Regions from separate parts of the Acuticoccus kandeliae genome, predicted to be linked through region 4. Evidence: predicted binding sites of a transcription regulator. Region 4 holds the regulator's gene; each other region holds the start of a gene.

Region 1 (3,349 bases), on a different contig from region 4:
CTCGCGTCGACGATGCGCACGCGGCTCACGAAGCCGGTCTCCTCGTCGCGATGGTCGCCGAGTTCCAGGACGCCGCGGCTCACGATCCGGACGTTGAAGGGCACCACCTCGACCGTACGCTTGGAATAGATCGCCACGATGTCGTCCGGCCATTCGGCGGAGGTCTCGCAGAAGGGGCAGACCGCCATCGGGCGCTTGGTCAGCACGAAGAAATTCGATTCCGCCTTCAGGGGTGGCGCCATGAAGCCCTGGAGCGTGACGCGCTTGCCGTCCATCGCCTTGGCGTAGTCGGAGAAGGAGAGGTCCTTGTTGTAGAGGTCGCGCATGCGCACGACGTCCTCGGCGCCGGCCGGGCGCGCGACGGCGCCGAGCAGCGCCGCGGCGCCCATGGCGGACAGGAAATCTCTGCGGTCCATTGAACCCTCCTGAGGCGATGGCGGTGGTAAGAGGGGCCACCGCGGCGGCCCCTCGGTGCCCGATGGCTTAGTTCTGCGCGGTGTCCATCGCGGCGTGCTTCATCACGTGGAAGATGAAGTTCTGCTCGATGGTGCCGTCGAAGAGGTGGGCGAACGGGCCCTTGGCGTAGACCGCGACGTCTTCACCCGAGTGGGTCTCGGACGAGGTCGGAATCAGCGCCTGCTGGAGATATTCCGGGTCCACAGCCTCTTCCTGGGTGAGGTCCGGACGCGAACCGGAGAACGTGCCGTCCGTCTGCTCCTTCATGAGCGAGCCGGCGCCGTTCAGGTAGCCGATGACGGTGTAGGGCTTGCCGTCCGCGGCGAGGACCGGCTCTTCGGAGTGCTTCACCTGGCCCTTCGCGACATCGTAGCAGAGGCCGAGGATCGGCGTGCCGCGGCCGCAATAGCCGTTGAAGGCGATCGCATGCTCGTGGTCGGCGGTGACGATGATGAGGGTGTCCTCGTCGTCGGTCAGCTCGTCGGCGATCGCAACGGCTTCGGCGTAGGCGACACCGTCCACCATCGCGCGATAGGCGTTGCCGTCGTGGTTCGCGTGGTCGACGCGGCCGCTCTCGATTTCGAGATAGAAGCCGTTCTCGTTGGTCTTCAGGTACTCGATCGCGGCGCGGGTCATGTCGGCGAGCGAGGGCTCGTCGGCGTCGGTCCGGTCCGCCTCATACTTCATGTGGCTGTCCTCGAAGAGGCCGAGGATCGGGGTCGAGCCGTCGAGGTTGAGGGCGGAGAAAGTCTCGGTGTTCCAGGCATACTGGACACCGGCTTCCTGCGCCTCGGCGATCAGGTTGCGGCCGTCGGCGCGGTGGCCCTTGCCGCCTTCCTCGGTGTTGACGCCGGTCGGGGCGAAATAGCGACGGCCACCGCCGAAGGCGAGGTCGACGACGCCGGCCTGCATCTGGTCGAAGAGCTGGGTGGCGATGTCACGCGAGGAATCGCAGCCTTCCGGCACGGCGTCTTCCCAGTCGCGGTTGGCGGTCTTGGCGTAGACGGCGGCCGGCGTCGCGTGCGTGATGCGGGCGGAGGTGACGACACCCACCGACTTGCCGGCTTCGCTGGCGATCTCGGCGAAGGTGGTCAGCGCGTTGTCGGCCTCGGTGGCGCACTCGTCGTGAACGGCACCCTCGGGGGCGAGGTTGATCGTGTTGAAGACCTGCTTGACGCCGGTGTTCATCGAACCCGCGGTCGGGGCCGAATCCGGGGTCTGGGCGTTGACGTTGTAGGTCTTCACGAGGGCGAGGTTCGGGAACGCCTCGTAGGGGAGGACATGCTCTTCGCCGAGCTTGCCCTGCTGCTGGCCGGCGAACAGGCGGATCGCGTAGTTCGTGCCGACGCCGTTGCCGTCCGCGACGAAGAGGATGACGTTCTTGGCGCGGTTCGTGTTCGGCTGGCGGGCGAGCTGTGCCTGCAGCGCGGACTGGGCGTCCGTGTACCAGGTGCTGGAGGCCTGCGGGAGGTCCTGCGCGTGCGCGGCGCCGAGAAGGAGGGCGAGCGCCGTCGTCGCAAGGGCGAGCTGTTTCATGGAAAGGCTCCGGGGTGATGTCGTTGGCTGAGCCTCTACGTCCCGAAGGTGACACTGCGACAACAATGCAATGCCTTGCCCCCTAGCAATTTGCGCAGAATGTGAATCACCAGGATTTCAAGGCGCGGAGCGTCGGCGTTTTCTTGAGGATGTGCGACTCCATCCGGGTGAGGAGACGGTCGAGGATCTCCACCGCGTCGCCGACGAAGGGCCCCTTGTTCAGCATCACGCACTCGGCGCGGGCGGACATCGCGGCGTCGGTCATCTCGCCCCGCGTCGGCGTCCCCTCCTTCACGAGCGTCTCCAGGACCTGCGTCGCCCAGATGACCGGGACGCTCGCCGCCTCGCAGACCCACATGATCTCCTCCTGCATCTCGGCGAGCCGCTCGAAGCCGATCTCCGCGGCGAGGTCGCCGCGCGCGATCATGATGCCGAAGGGGCGGCGGCCGGCCGCGCGCGCGATGAGGTTCGGCAGGTTGCGCACCGCCTCCGGCCGCTCGATCTTCGCGACGAGGCCGAGGGGCCGGCCGGTCGCGCCGGATCTGGCGATCGCCGCCTCCAGCAGGTCGAGATCGTCGGGGTGGCTGACGAACGAGTAGCCGATGCTGTCGGCGCACTCGATGACGGTCGCGAGATCCGCCTCGTCCTTGGTCGTGAGCGGGGAGAGCCCGACCGCGGTGTCCGGAAAGTTGAGGCCCTTCTCCGGCTTGATGCGGGTGCCCGCCGCGCGCGCCCTGCGCACGCGCACGAGCGCGCTGCCCGGCGACACCTCTTCCACGACGCCGTGGAGCTTGCCGTCGTCATAGACGACCCGGTCGCCGACATGGACCCGCTCGACGACCTCCGGGAACGAGATCGTCGCCGCGAAGGGTGCGTCCTCGCCGATGGCGGGCGCGCCGGCGGCGAAGAGGCGGAGCGCGTCTCCGGGCATCGCCTTGCGCTGTTTCTTGGCGTGGGCGGTCTCGGTCGTGCGGATTTTCGGCCCGGCAATGTCCATCAGGATCTTCACCGGCCGCCCGTGCTGCCGCGCGGCCATGCCGATATGCTCGGCCATCGCCTTCCACGCCGCGCGATCATCGTGCGCGCAATTGATCCGCGCGACGTTCATCCCGCGCCGGACGAGATCGTCCACGAGCGACGGATCGGTCGCCGCCTCGGTCGGCAGCGTCACCATGATCCGCGCACGGCGGGCGGCCGTCGCGGGGCCGAACAGCGTCTCGCTCGCCTCCGCGAGGCGGCGGTCGCCGGCGAAATAGTCGGCCTCCGAGGGGGCCGGATGAAAGTCGCCGACCATGCGGGACAGCGCGGCGGCGACCGCGTCGAGCGTCGGCAGGACCCGGCTTTCGAGCCGTCCGAG
Region 2 (3,349 bases), on a different contig from region 4:
CGGTCCGCCGCTTGCGCTTGGCGAGGTCGACGATGTTGTGGGTGATGATGTCGCCGACATGCTCCAGATGGGTGATGAACTCGAACAGCTCGAACCAGCGCTGCCGCTCCCCCTTGTCGAGCTCGGCGACCTTGATGGAGGCCATGTAGAGGGTGATCTGCTGGTGCAGCCGGTCGACATCGCCCTCCAGCGAGCGGATGCGCCCCTCCGCCTCCGGGTCACGGAAGAGGTCGGAGATCCCGCCCATCATGTCGTAGACGATGTGGGCGACGCGCGAGGTCTCGTTCGCGACGTTGAGGAAGGCGGTCTGCGGGGTCGCGACGTCGCTGGGGGCGAGGAACATCTGCTCGGCGAAGCGGTCGGCCTCGGGCGCGGGTGCGCTCGGGACAACGATCGCGGCGAGGCGGGTGAGGGCGCGCACGAAGGGGAGCGCCGCGAGCGCGACGGCAAGGTTCAGCGCGAAGTGCGCGATGACGACATGGGAGGCCGCAAGGTCCATCACCGGCAGCGCGGTGAGGCCGGGGATCGACAGCATCGCCGCGCCGAGCGTGACGCCGATGAGGCGCAGGATCGCCGCGCCCGTGACGAGCTGGCGCCCCTTGCCGCCGAGCGCCCAGCCGCTGACGAGGGCCGGCAGCGCCGCGCCGGCATTGGCGCCGATCACCATCCACAGCCCGGCATCGTGCGGCAGGCCGCCGGACGAGACGAGCTGCGCGATCATCAGGACGACCGCGATCGAGGAGTGCATGATCCAGGTGAGGATCGCTGTCGCGAGCACGAGGATGATCGCCTCGCCGCTGAGGATGCCGATGATCTCGGCCGCCTCAGGGCTCGCCGCGAGGCCGGAAGCAGCCGTGCCGAGGAAGCCGAGCGCGGTGAGGATGAAGCCGAGGCCGAGCATGATCCGCCCGGCATTCTTGCCCCGCCGCTCGCGCGAGGCGCCGAAGGTCACGAAACCCGCGAAGAGGAGGAGCGGGGCGAGGATCGCGATGTCGATGTTGAGGATGAGGACCGCGAGGCTCGATCCCACCTCCGCCCCGAGCACGGTCGCGAGCGCGGCCGGCATCGCGAGCACCCCGCCCGAGGCGAAGCTCGCCGCCATCAGCACCACCGCGGTCGACGACTGGAAGGCGAGGGCGGCCGCGCCGCCGAGCCCGAAGGCGGCGAGGCGGCGGCCGGTGAGCACCGCGACGTGGGTCTCGATCTGCGGCCCGAACATCCGTTCCACGCCGGTGCGGACGGTCCGTATGCCCCACAACAGGAGGGCGACTGCACCTGCGAGGTGGATCAATGTCTCCAAACTGTCATCCCCGATGGTCGGAAGCGGACGGGTGGATGGCGCGGCGCGCGGCCGTTTGGGAAGAGCGCACCGAAAGCGTCATCGACTCTCTATCATGCGCATTTCGTGCGTATCGTTCCAGGGATGTTTGGCAGGAATTTCCGGCACGTATGCGTCATGGCGCCGAGTCCCCGCTCATACTGTGCGCTTTTTCGCCGTGTAACATGACAGTGAGATGACAAAATCGCCCGTCCGGTCTGGCCATCGGCGCGCCCGGCTGGCAGGATCGGCGCAATAAGAACCGGCCGACCACCCAAGGTGGCGAGCCGGACCAGGGAGGACACATGAACCGCACACTCGCCGCGCTCGCGGGCGCGATCCTGTTCGCATCGCCAGCGCTCGCCGATTTCACGCTGAGTGACCGCTACACCGACGCCGACGGCGACCTCATCGCCGACATCCCGCAGAACGCGGCCGACCAGATCGATCCGGGCACGCTGATCTTCGCCTACACCCCGGTCGAGGACCCGGCCGTCTATCGCGAGGCCTGGGCCGACTTCCTCACCTATCTGGAGGAGCAGACGGGCAAGCGCGTGCAGTTCTTCCCCGTGCAGTCGAACGCGGCGCAGATCGAGGCGATGCGCGCGGGCCGTCTCCACATCGCCGGCTTCAACACCGGGTCGAACCCGCTCGCGGTCGCCTGCGCCGGCTTCCGCCCCTTCACCATCATGGCCGCGGAGGACGGGTCCTTCGGCTACGAGATGGAGATCATCACCTATCCGGGCTCGGGCATCGAGAGCGTCGAGGATCTGAAGGGCAAGGAGCTCGCCTTCACGTCCGAGACGTCGAACTCGGGCTTCAAGGCGCCCTCGGCGATCCTGAAGTCGGAGTATAATCTCATCGCGGGCGAGGACTTCACGCCGGTCTTTTCCGGCAAGCACGACAACTCGATCCTCGGCGTCGCCAACAAGGACTATCCGGCCGCAGCGATCGCGAACTCGGTCAAGCAGCGCATGATCGAGCGCAATGTCGTGACCGAGGACCAGCTGAAGGTGCTCTACACCTCGCAGACCTTCCCCACGACCGGCTACGGCGTCGTCTACAACCTGAAGCCCGAGCTGCAGGAGAAGATCAAGGACGCCTTCTTCAGCTTCGACTGGGACGGTTCCTCGCTCCAGGCCGAGTTCCAGCGCAATGGCGAGGCGCAGTTCATCCCGATCACCTTCAAGGACGATTGGGCGGTGATCCGTCAGATCGACGAGGCGAACGGCGTCACCTACGACTGCCAGTAAGCCGATGCCGTCGCGTCTGCCGGACGGCCGGCGCGGTTCCCATCCTCTCGACGCCCGGCCGCGCCGCCGGCCGGGCTCGACGCGCGCCGGAGACATTCGACGTTGCTCACCATCGAGGGTCTGACCAAGACCTACAAGACCGGGGACAAGGCGCTGAAGGGCGTCTCGGCCCAAGTGCCGCCGGGCCAGGTCGTCGGGCTGATCGGCCCGTCGGGCGCCGGCAAGTCGACGCTCATCCGCTGCATCAACCGCCTCGTCGAGCCGAGCGCGGGGAGCGTGCGCCTCGGTGACGTCGACATCACGCGCCTCTCGCGCGGCGAATTGCGGCGCGCGCGGCGGCGGATCGGCATGATCTTCCAGGAATATGCGCTCGTGGAGCGGCTGACGGTGATGGAGAATGTCCTCTCCGGCCGCCTCGGCTACGTGCCCTTCTGGCGCTCCTTCACGCGCAAATTCCCGCCCGAGAGCGTCGAGAAGGCGTTCGCGCTGCTCGACCGGGTGGGCCTCTCCGAGCATGCCGACAAGCGCGCCGACGCCCTCTCCGGCGGCCAGCGCCAGCGCGTCGGCATCGCGCGGGCGCTGGAGCAGGATCCGGAGCTCCTCCTCGTCGACGAGCCGACCGCCTCGCTCGATCCGAAGACGAGCCGGCAGATCATGCGCCTCATCCTGGAGGTGTGCCGGGAGCGGGGGCTGCCGGCGATCATCAACATCCACGATGTCGTCCTCGCCCAGGATTTCACCCAGCGCATCCTCGGCCTGCGCGCCGGCGAGCTCGTCT
Region 3 (3,349 bases), 180 kb from region 4:
CTCGGCCGTGGCGGGGACGATGCGCTCGGCGGCGGCGCGGGCGACGATCTCCTGCGCGGTGACGCGGGGGCCGACACGCTCGCCGGTCACGCCGGGGAGGACATTCTCGTCGGCGGCGAGGGCGCGGACAGCCTTCTCGGCGGGGCGGACGACGACGCTCTCTTTGGCGGCGGCGACGCCGACTCGCTCGATGGCGGGAACGGGAACGACATGCTGCGCGGCGAGGCCGGGGATGACTGGCTCGCCGGCGGGCACGGGGACGACACGCTGCGCGGCGGCGAGGGGGCCGATGTCCTCGATGGCGGGGTCGGCGACGACATCCTCATCGGCGGCGAGGACGCGGACCGCTTCGTCTTCGGTGCGGGCAGCGGCGATGACAGCGTGCTCGACTACGCGGCGGGCGTCGACGTGATCGACCTCACTGCGCTCGGGCTCGACGATTTCGCCGCGCTGGACCTCGCGGAGAATGGGCACGGCGACACCGTCCTCACCCTGGAGGACGGGACCGTCACGCTGCGCGGCGTCGCGCTTGCCGATCTCGGCGCGGCGGACTTCCTGCTCTAGACGGCTGCGGCGGCGAACTCCGGGGCGGCGGCCGCCGCCTCGGCCCATTGGCGGACCATCGCGGCGGAGAGCGCCTCGGACGCCGCGCGGTTCGGCCCGTCCGGCGCGACGCCGATGCTGTAGAGCGCGCCGGGGACGCGCAGGTGCGGCCACGGCTCCACCAGCGCCCCCTGGCAGAGCTGCGGGCCGAGCAGCGCGACGGGGGCGACGATCGCCCCGAGCCCGGCGAGCGCGGCCTCCATCGCCACATAGAAATGCGGATAGATCTTCGGCGGCCGGGCGGGACGGCCGCCGAACGCCTTGTTGCACCAGGCGGTGAGCTCGCCGGTGCGCGTCGCCGCGTCGACGAAGGGAAGCTGACGCGGGTCCCCGGCGCCGGCGAGCGCGGGCGGGACGAGGAGGCCCAGCGCCTCCCGGAAGAGCGGGCGCGGTGAGAGGCGCGCGGGCAGCGGCTCGGCCCGGCGCACGATGAGATCATAGTCGAGCGCGTCCCAATCCTCGGTCGTGTGCGTCGGGCGCACGCGGATGCCGACCTCGCGGCCGCGCAGCTCCAGCGTCGGCAGGCGCGGGATGAGCCAGCGCATCGCGAAGGTCGCGGGGGCGACCACGGTCAGCACCGGCTGGTTCTCCGTCGCCATCACCTCGTCGAGCGCCCGCTCGATCCCGTCGAGCGCCGCGCCGACGGCGGCCGCGAGCCGCTCGCCCGAGGCGTTCGCGATCATCCCGCGCCGCCGCTCGCGGAACATCGGGAGCCCGATCCAGTCCTCAAGATGCGCGAGCTGCTTGCTCACCGCGCCGTGTGTGACGGACAAATCCTCCGCTGCGGCGGATACGCTGCCTGTGCGGATGACGCTTTCAAGTGCAATCAAAGATTTGATCGGTGGAAGTCGTCGTTTTGTCATGTGAATTCATCTCACAACGCGCGAATTTAATTCAATTGCATCAGCCATCCGGATCGGATTACTCAGCACGCATCGCGAAAGCGTGACGTGTTCTCTATAAGAACCCTTATACATCAAACACATGGCGGTTTGATAACGGTGGGGGTTCGCCCGCTGGAGCCCTGATGGACCTCTCCCTCGACGGCGCGCGGACGCAGGCCATTCCCGCCTGCACCGTCAACGGCCGCACCTATTCCGCCCCGCGCCGCCCGACGGCCGTCATCTGCTATGACGGGTGCGACCCGGCCTATGTGGCCGCCGCCCGCGCCGCCGGTGTCGTCCCCCATCTCGTGCGGATGATGGACGAGGGGTTCGCCGCCACCGCCCTCGCGGCGATGCCGACCTTCACCAACCCGAACAATGTGTCGATCGTCTGCGGCGCACCGCCGAGCGTCCACGGCATCTCGGGCAACTATTATTTCGACGCCGCCACCGGGCGCGAGATCATGATGCTGGACGCTGAGGGGATGCGCACCGGCACGATCCTCGCCGGCCTTTCGGGGATCGGCGTGCGCGTCGCGGCGGTCACCGCGAAGGACAAGCTCCTCAAGGCGCTCGCCAAGGATCTCGACGGCATCGCCTTCTCCGCCGAGCGGGCCGACGCGGCGACGCAGGAGGGCAACGGCATCGAGGACGCGACGCGCCTCGTCGGCCGCCCGACCCCCGCCCCCTATCATCCGGATCTCTCCCTCTTCGTGCTCGATGCCGGGGTGAAGCTCGTGACCGAGGGCAAGGTGGATGTCGCCTACCTCTCCCTGTCCGACCTCATCCAGCACGCCCACGCCCCCGGCACCGCGGAGGCCAACGCTTTCATGAAGGCCGTCGACGACCGCGTCGGCGCGCTCCTCGCGGCGGGCGCGACGGTCGGCATCGTCGCCGATCACGGCATGAACGACATGGCCGACGATGCGGGCGCGGCCCGCGTCGCCTACCTCGCGGACACGATCGACGCGGCCTTCGGTGCGGGGCGGGTGCGGGTGATCTGCCCGATCACCGATCCGTTCGTGCGCCACCACGGCGCGCTCGGCGGCTTCGTGCGCGTCCACGTCACCGACCCGGCCCTCCCCGTCGCCGATGTGCTCGGGACGGTCGCCGGCACCGAGGGCGTCGGCGAGGCGATGACCGGCGCGGACGCCGCCGCCCGCTTCGACCTGCCGCCGGAGCGGGAGGGGGATGTCGTCGCGATCGCCGCGCCCGGCTTCGCGCTCGGCGCCCATCGGGCCGACCACGACCTCTCCGCCCTCGCCGGGACGCGGCTCCGCTCCCATGGCGGACTCGCAGAGCAGGCGGTGCCGTTCATCCTCTCCCACCCGCTGAACGAGGCCTACCGCGCCAAGGCGTCCGGCCCGCTGCGCAACTACGACATCTTCGATTTCGCGCTGAACGGGGTGATCTGACCATGACGCGCGCGATCGTCCTCATCCTCGACGGGCTGCGCCGGGACCTCGTCTCGGCGAAGACGACGCCGAACCTTGCCGCCTTCGCCGGCCGCGCCACGCGCTACACGGCGCACCGCTCGGTCTTCCCGTCGGCGACGCGCGTCGTCTCCGCCGCCTTCGCGACCGGCTGCCAGCCCGGCCGCAACGGCCTCTCGGGCAACACGGTGGCGCTGAAGAAGAACGGCCATCTGACACTCCAGGACGTCGGCAAGCCGGACTTCTTCGACGTGAAGCGCGCCCTCACCGGCGCGACGCTCCACCGCCCGACGATGGCCGAGCGGCTCGCCGATCGGGGCGGCGTCGTCGTCTTCAACAACGTTTCGCCGGGCGCGGCCTATGCGCATGACCCGGACGGGTTCGGCACGGTCTATCACCGGGCCGGCTCGCGCGGGCCGGGCCTTCTGC
Region 4 (3,349 bases):
TGCCGAGACGGCCGAGACCGGTCTGTACCTCGTCGAAGACGAGCAAGAGGCCGTGCTTGTCGCACAGCGCCCGCAGGCCCTTCAGGACCTGCCGGTCCATGACGCGGATGCCGCCCTCGCCCTGGATCGGCTCGACCATGATGGCGGCCGTATCCGGCCCGATCGCCGCTTCGGCGGCCTTCAGGTCGTTGAACGGCACCTGATCGAACCCGGTGAGGGGCTCACCGAAGCCTTCCAGATATTTGGGCGAGCCGCCGGCCGCGATCGTGCCGAGCGTGCGGCCGTGGAAGGCGCCCTCGACGGTGATGATGCGGGTCCGGTTCGGCGCGCCCTTCACATAATGATAGCGGCGCGCGGCCTTGATCGCCGCCTCGTTCGCCTCGGCGCCCGAGTTGCAGAAGAAGACCCGGTCGGCGAAGGTCGCCGCGCACAGCCGCTCGGCGAGCCGCTCCTGCTCCGGAATCCGGTAGAGGTTGGACGTGTGCCAGACCTTGCCCGCGGCCTCCCGCAGCGTCTCGACGAGATGGGGATGGGCGTGCCCGAGCGCGGTCACCGCAATGCCGGCTCCCATGTCGAGATATCGTCGCCCGTCCGAACCCTCGAGCCACACGCCCTCCCCCTTCTCGAAGGAGATGTCGACGCGGTTGTAGTTCTTGAACAGGCTGTTGAGGGTCATTTCGGCGCCTTTCGCGCTTCTCCACATGAAACTTTTGATGTGGCGGGAACGAGCGGGCTTTCTTCCCGATGGTTGGGGAAAAAGCAAGGTTCGAGTCGTCCGTGAGTCCGAGGGCATAGACGGTGATTCGTCAAATCTCCTAGGATTCGCGTCAGCAAGGCACGATTTCGCGTGCCCCGCATACTCCTCACGGTTTGCCGCGCTTCCTGGCGCCGATCGTCGGCGTGCGGCTGTGGAGTCCCTGTGGATCGGCCGTGGACAAAGGGGGTTGCCCGATGAGCTGGACCGACGAGCGAATCGAAGTGCTGCGGAAACTCTGGGCGGAAGGCCATTCGGCCTCCCAGATCGCGACCACCCTTGGCGGCGTCAGCCGCAATGCGGTGATCGGCAAGATCCATCGACTGGGCCTGTCTGGGCGCGTCAAAACGCCGAAGGCCCGTCCGACGCGCCAGCGCACCGTCAGCGCGCCGGCGCCGTCCGTCCCGCCCCACGTCGCGCGGCCGAAGCCCGCCGGCGCGCAGCCGCGCGTCATGGCCGTCGGCTCGACCGTGGTGAAGGTGGTGGAGCGCGAGGCGCCGCCGATGATCGCCCCGCCCCAGCCCGAGCCGGTCGCGGAGGTCGTGCCGCTGCGCGGTGGGATCACGCTGCTCGATCTCGGACATTCCCATTGCCGCTGGCCGATCGGCGATCCGTCCGATCCGCGCTTCCATTTTTGCGGCGCGCGGACGACGCCGGGTGCCGTCTATTGCAATGCGCACGCTGATCTCGCGTTCCCGCAGCGCGTCGCCAAGAAGGGCAAGGACAGGCCGCACTGAGGCGGCCTCCCGTTCCCCCGGCTGCGACCGCCGGGCCCGCGCGCCTCAGCGCGCGAACTGGTCGTTGAAGGCGTAGCCGGCGCCGCGCACCGTGCGGATCGGGTCGCGGGCCTTGCCGCGGTTCATCGCCTTGCGCAGCCGGCCGATATGGACGTCGACGGTGCGCTCGTCGACATAGACGTCCCGTCCCCACACCCCGTCGAGAAGCTGCTCGCGCGAGAAGACGCGGCCGGGGGACTGCATCAGGAATTCCAGAAGGCGGAACTCGGTCGGGCCGAGATGGACCTCGCGCGTCGCGCGGCGGACGCGGTGCGTCGTTCGGTCGAGCTCGATATCGCCCGCGCGCAGCATCGAGGAGACCACCTCCGGCTTCGAGCGGCGCAGGATCGCCCGCACGCGCGCCATCAGCTCAGGCGTCGAGAACGGCTTCACGACATAATCGTCCGCGCCGGTCGCGAGGCCGCGGATGCGCTCCGTCTCCTCGCCGCGCGCGGTCAGCATGACGACCGGCAGGTGCTCGGACTGGGGCCGCGAGCGGATGCGGCGGCACAGCTCGATGCCGGAGAGGCCCGGCAGCATCCAGTCGAGAATCAGAAGGTCCGGGAGTTCTTCGAGGAGGCGCAGCTCGGCTTCGTCGCCGCGTCGGCAAGCCTCGACATCATATCCGTCGGCTTCGAGATTGTAGCGCAGGAGGAGAATGAGGGGTTCCTCATCCTCCACGATCATGACCCGTGGCACGATCAGGAACTCCTAGGGGGTTTGCTGGTGAAGTCGGCGGGCAGGTAGGCGGACGTGTCGGCCTTCACCCGTGCCTCGGCCGGCTGCTCGCCGGTGACGAGGTAGTGGATGTTCTCGGCGATGTTGGTCGCGTGGTCGCCGATGCGCTCGATGTTCTTCGCGCAGAACAGGAGGTGGGTGCAGAAGGTGATGTTCCGCGGGTCTTCCATCATGTAGGTCAGAAGCTCGCGGAAAATGGACGTGTAGATGGCGTCGACCTCGTCGTCGCGATTGCGCACTTCGAGGGCGGCGGAGAGGTCCTGGCTCGTGAACGCGTCGAGCACGGCCTTCAGCTGCTCGAGCGCGATGTCGGACATGTGCTCCACGCCGAGCGCCACGCGGGTCGGATGGATCCGCCCCTCGATCGCGAGGACGCGCTTGGCGTTGTTCTTCGCAAGGTCCCCGACCCGTTCGAGGTCGGAGGAGATGCGCAGCGCCGCCACGAGCTCGCGCAGCGGCTTGTCGACCGGACGGTGCGCCGCGATCAGATCGACCGCGTGCGCCTCGACCGTGCGCTGCATGGCGTCGAGACGCTGATCGGCGGCGATCACGGCGCGGGCGAGCTGGGTGTCGATCCGGGTCAGCGCGATCACGCTGTCCATCACGAGGCGCTCGGCGAGCCCGCCCATCTCTGCGATCTCACCGGCAAGACTCTGCAACTCACGCTGCCGGTCGCGAACACTATCCGTCACGGACGTCATCCTCCAGATTGTCCGTGCGCCTCGACGATACGATCAGCCGAAAACGCCGGTGATATAGTCCTTCGTCCGCTTCTCTTGCGGATCGTTGAAAATATTCTCAGTCGGGCCTTCCTCGACAAGATAGCCGAGGTGGAAATAGGCGGTGCGGTCGGACACGCGCTGCGCCTGGCTCATCGAGTGCGTCACGATGACGATCGTATAGTTTTCACGCAACTCGCGGATCAACTCTTCGACGCGGGCCGTGGCGATCGGGTCGAGCGCCGAGCACGGCTCGTCCATCAGGATGACTTCCGGGCTGACGGCGATCGCGCGGGCGATGCACAGGCGCTGCTGCTGGCCGCCGGAGAGGCCGGTGCCGGGCTCGTGCAGGCGGTCCTTCA

Evidence for each region. Region 4 encodes PhoB, which activates phosphate uptake and scavenging genes when phosphate is short. Its sites were predicted from a motif close to TGTCATNNANCTGTCAT; they were not measured.
Region 1: a site for PhoB is predicted at 2,041-2,057, ahead of DBV35_RS00150 (alkaline phosphatase). Genes of this name have one in related genera too.
Region 2: a site for PhoB is predicted at 1,504-1,520, ahead of phnD (phosphate/phosphite/phosphonate ABC transporter substrate-binding protein). Genes of this name have one in related genera too.
Region 3: a site for PhoB is predicted at 1,588-1,604, ahead of phnA (phosphonoacetate hydrolase). Genes of this name have one in related genera too.

The regions. Positions count from the first base shown of each region.
Region 1 covers NZ_QBBV01000001.1:32,239-35,587, reverse strand. The annotation lists gene DBV35_RS00155 (hypothetical protein) at 1-416, opposite strand, end outside; gene DBV35_RS00150 (alkaline phosphatase) at 484-1,992, opposite strand; gene DBV35_RS00145 (pyruvate kinase) at 2,099-3,349, opposite strand, start outside.
Region 2 covers NZ_QBBV01000002.1:677,165-680,513, reverse strand. The annotation lists gene DBV35_RS15780 (Na/Pi cotransporter family protein) at 1-1,300, opposite strand, end outside; gene phnD (phosphate/phosphite/phosphonate ABC transporter substrate-binding protein) at 1,624-2,571, shown strand; gene phnC (phosphonate ABC transporter ATP-binding protein) at 2,674-3,349, shown strand, end outside.
Region 3 covers NZ_QBBV01000003.1:214,782-218,130, forward strand. The annotation lists gene DBV35_RS31155 (cadherin domain-containing protein) at 1-564, shown strand, start outside; gene DBV35_RS20220 (LysR substrate-binding domain-containing protein) at 561-1,466, opposite strand; gene phnA (phosphonoacetate hydrolase) at 1,631-2,902, shown strand; gene DBV35_RS20230 (alkaline phosphatase family protein) at 2,905-3,349, shown strand, end outside.
Region 4 covers NZ_QBBV01000003.1:30,828-34,176, forward strand. The annotation lists gene DBV35_RS19475 (aspartate aminotransferase family protein) at 1-676, opposite strand, end outside; gene DBV35_RS19480 (GcrA family cell cycle regulator) at 871-1,491, shown strand; gene phoB (phosphate regulon transcriptional regulator PhoB) at 1,537-2,229, opposite strand; gene phoU (phosphate signaling complex protein PhoU) at 2,232-2,960, opposite strand; gene pstB (phosphate ABC transporter ATP-binding protein PstB) at 3,003-3,349, opposite strand, start outside.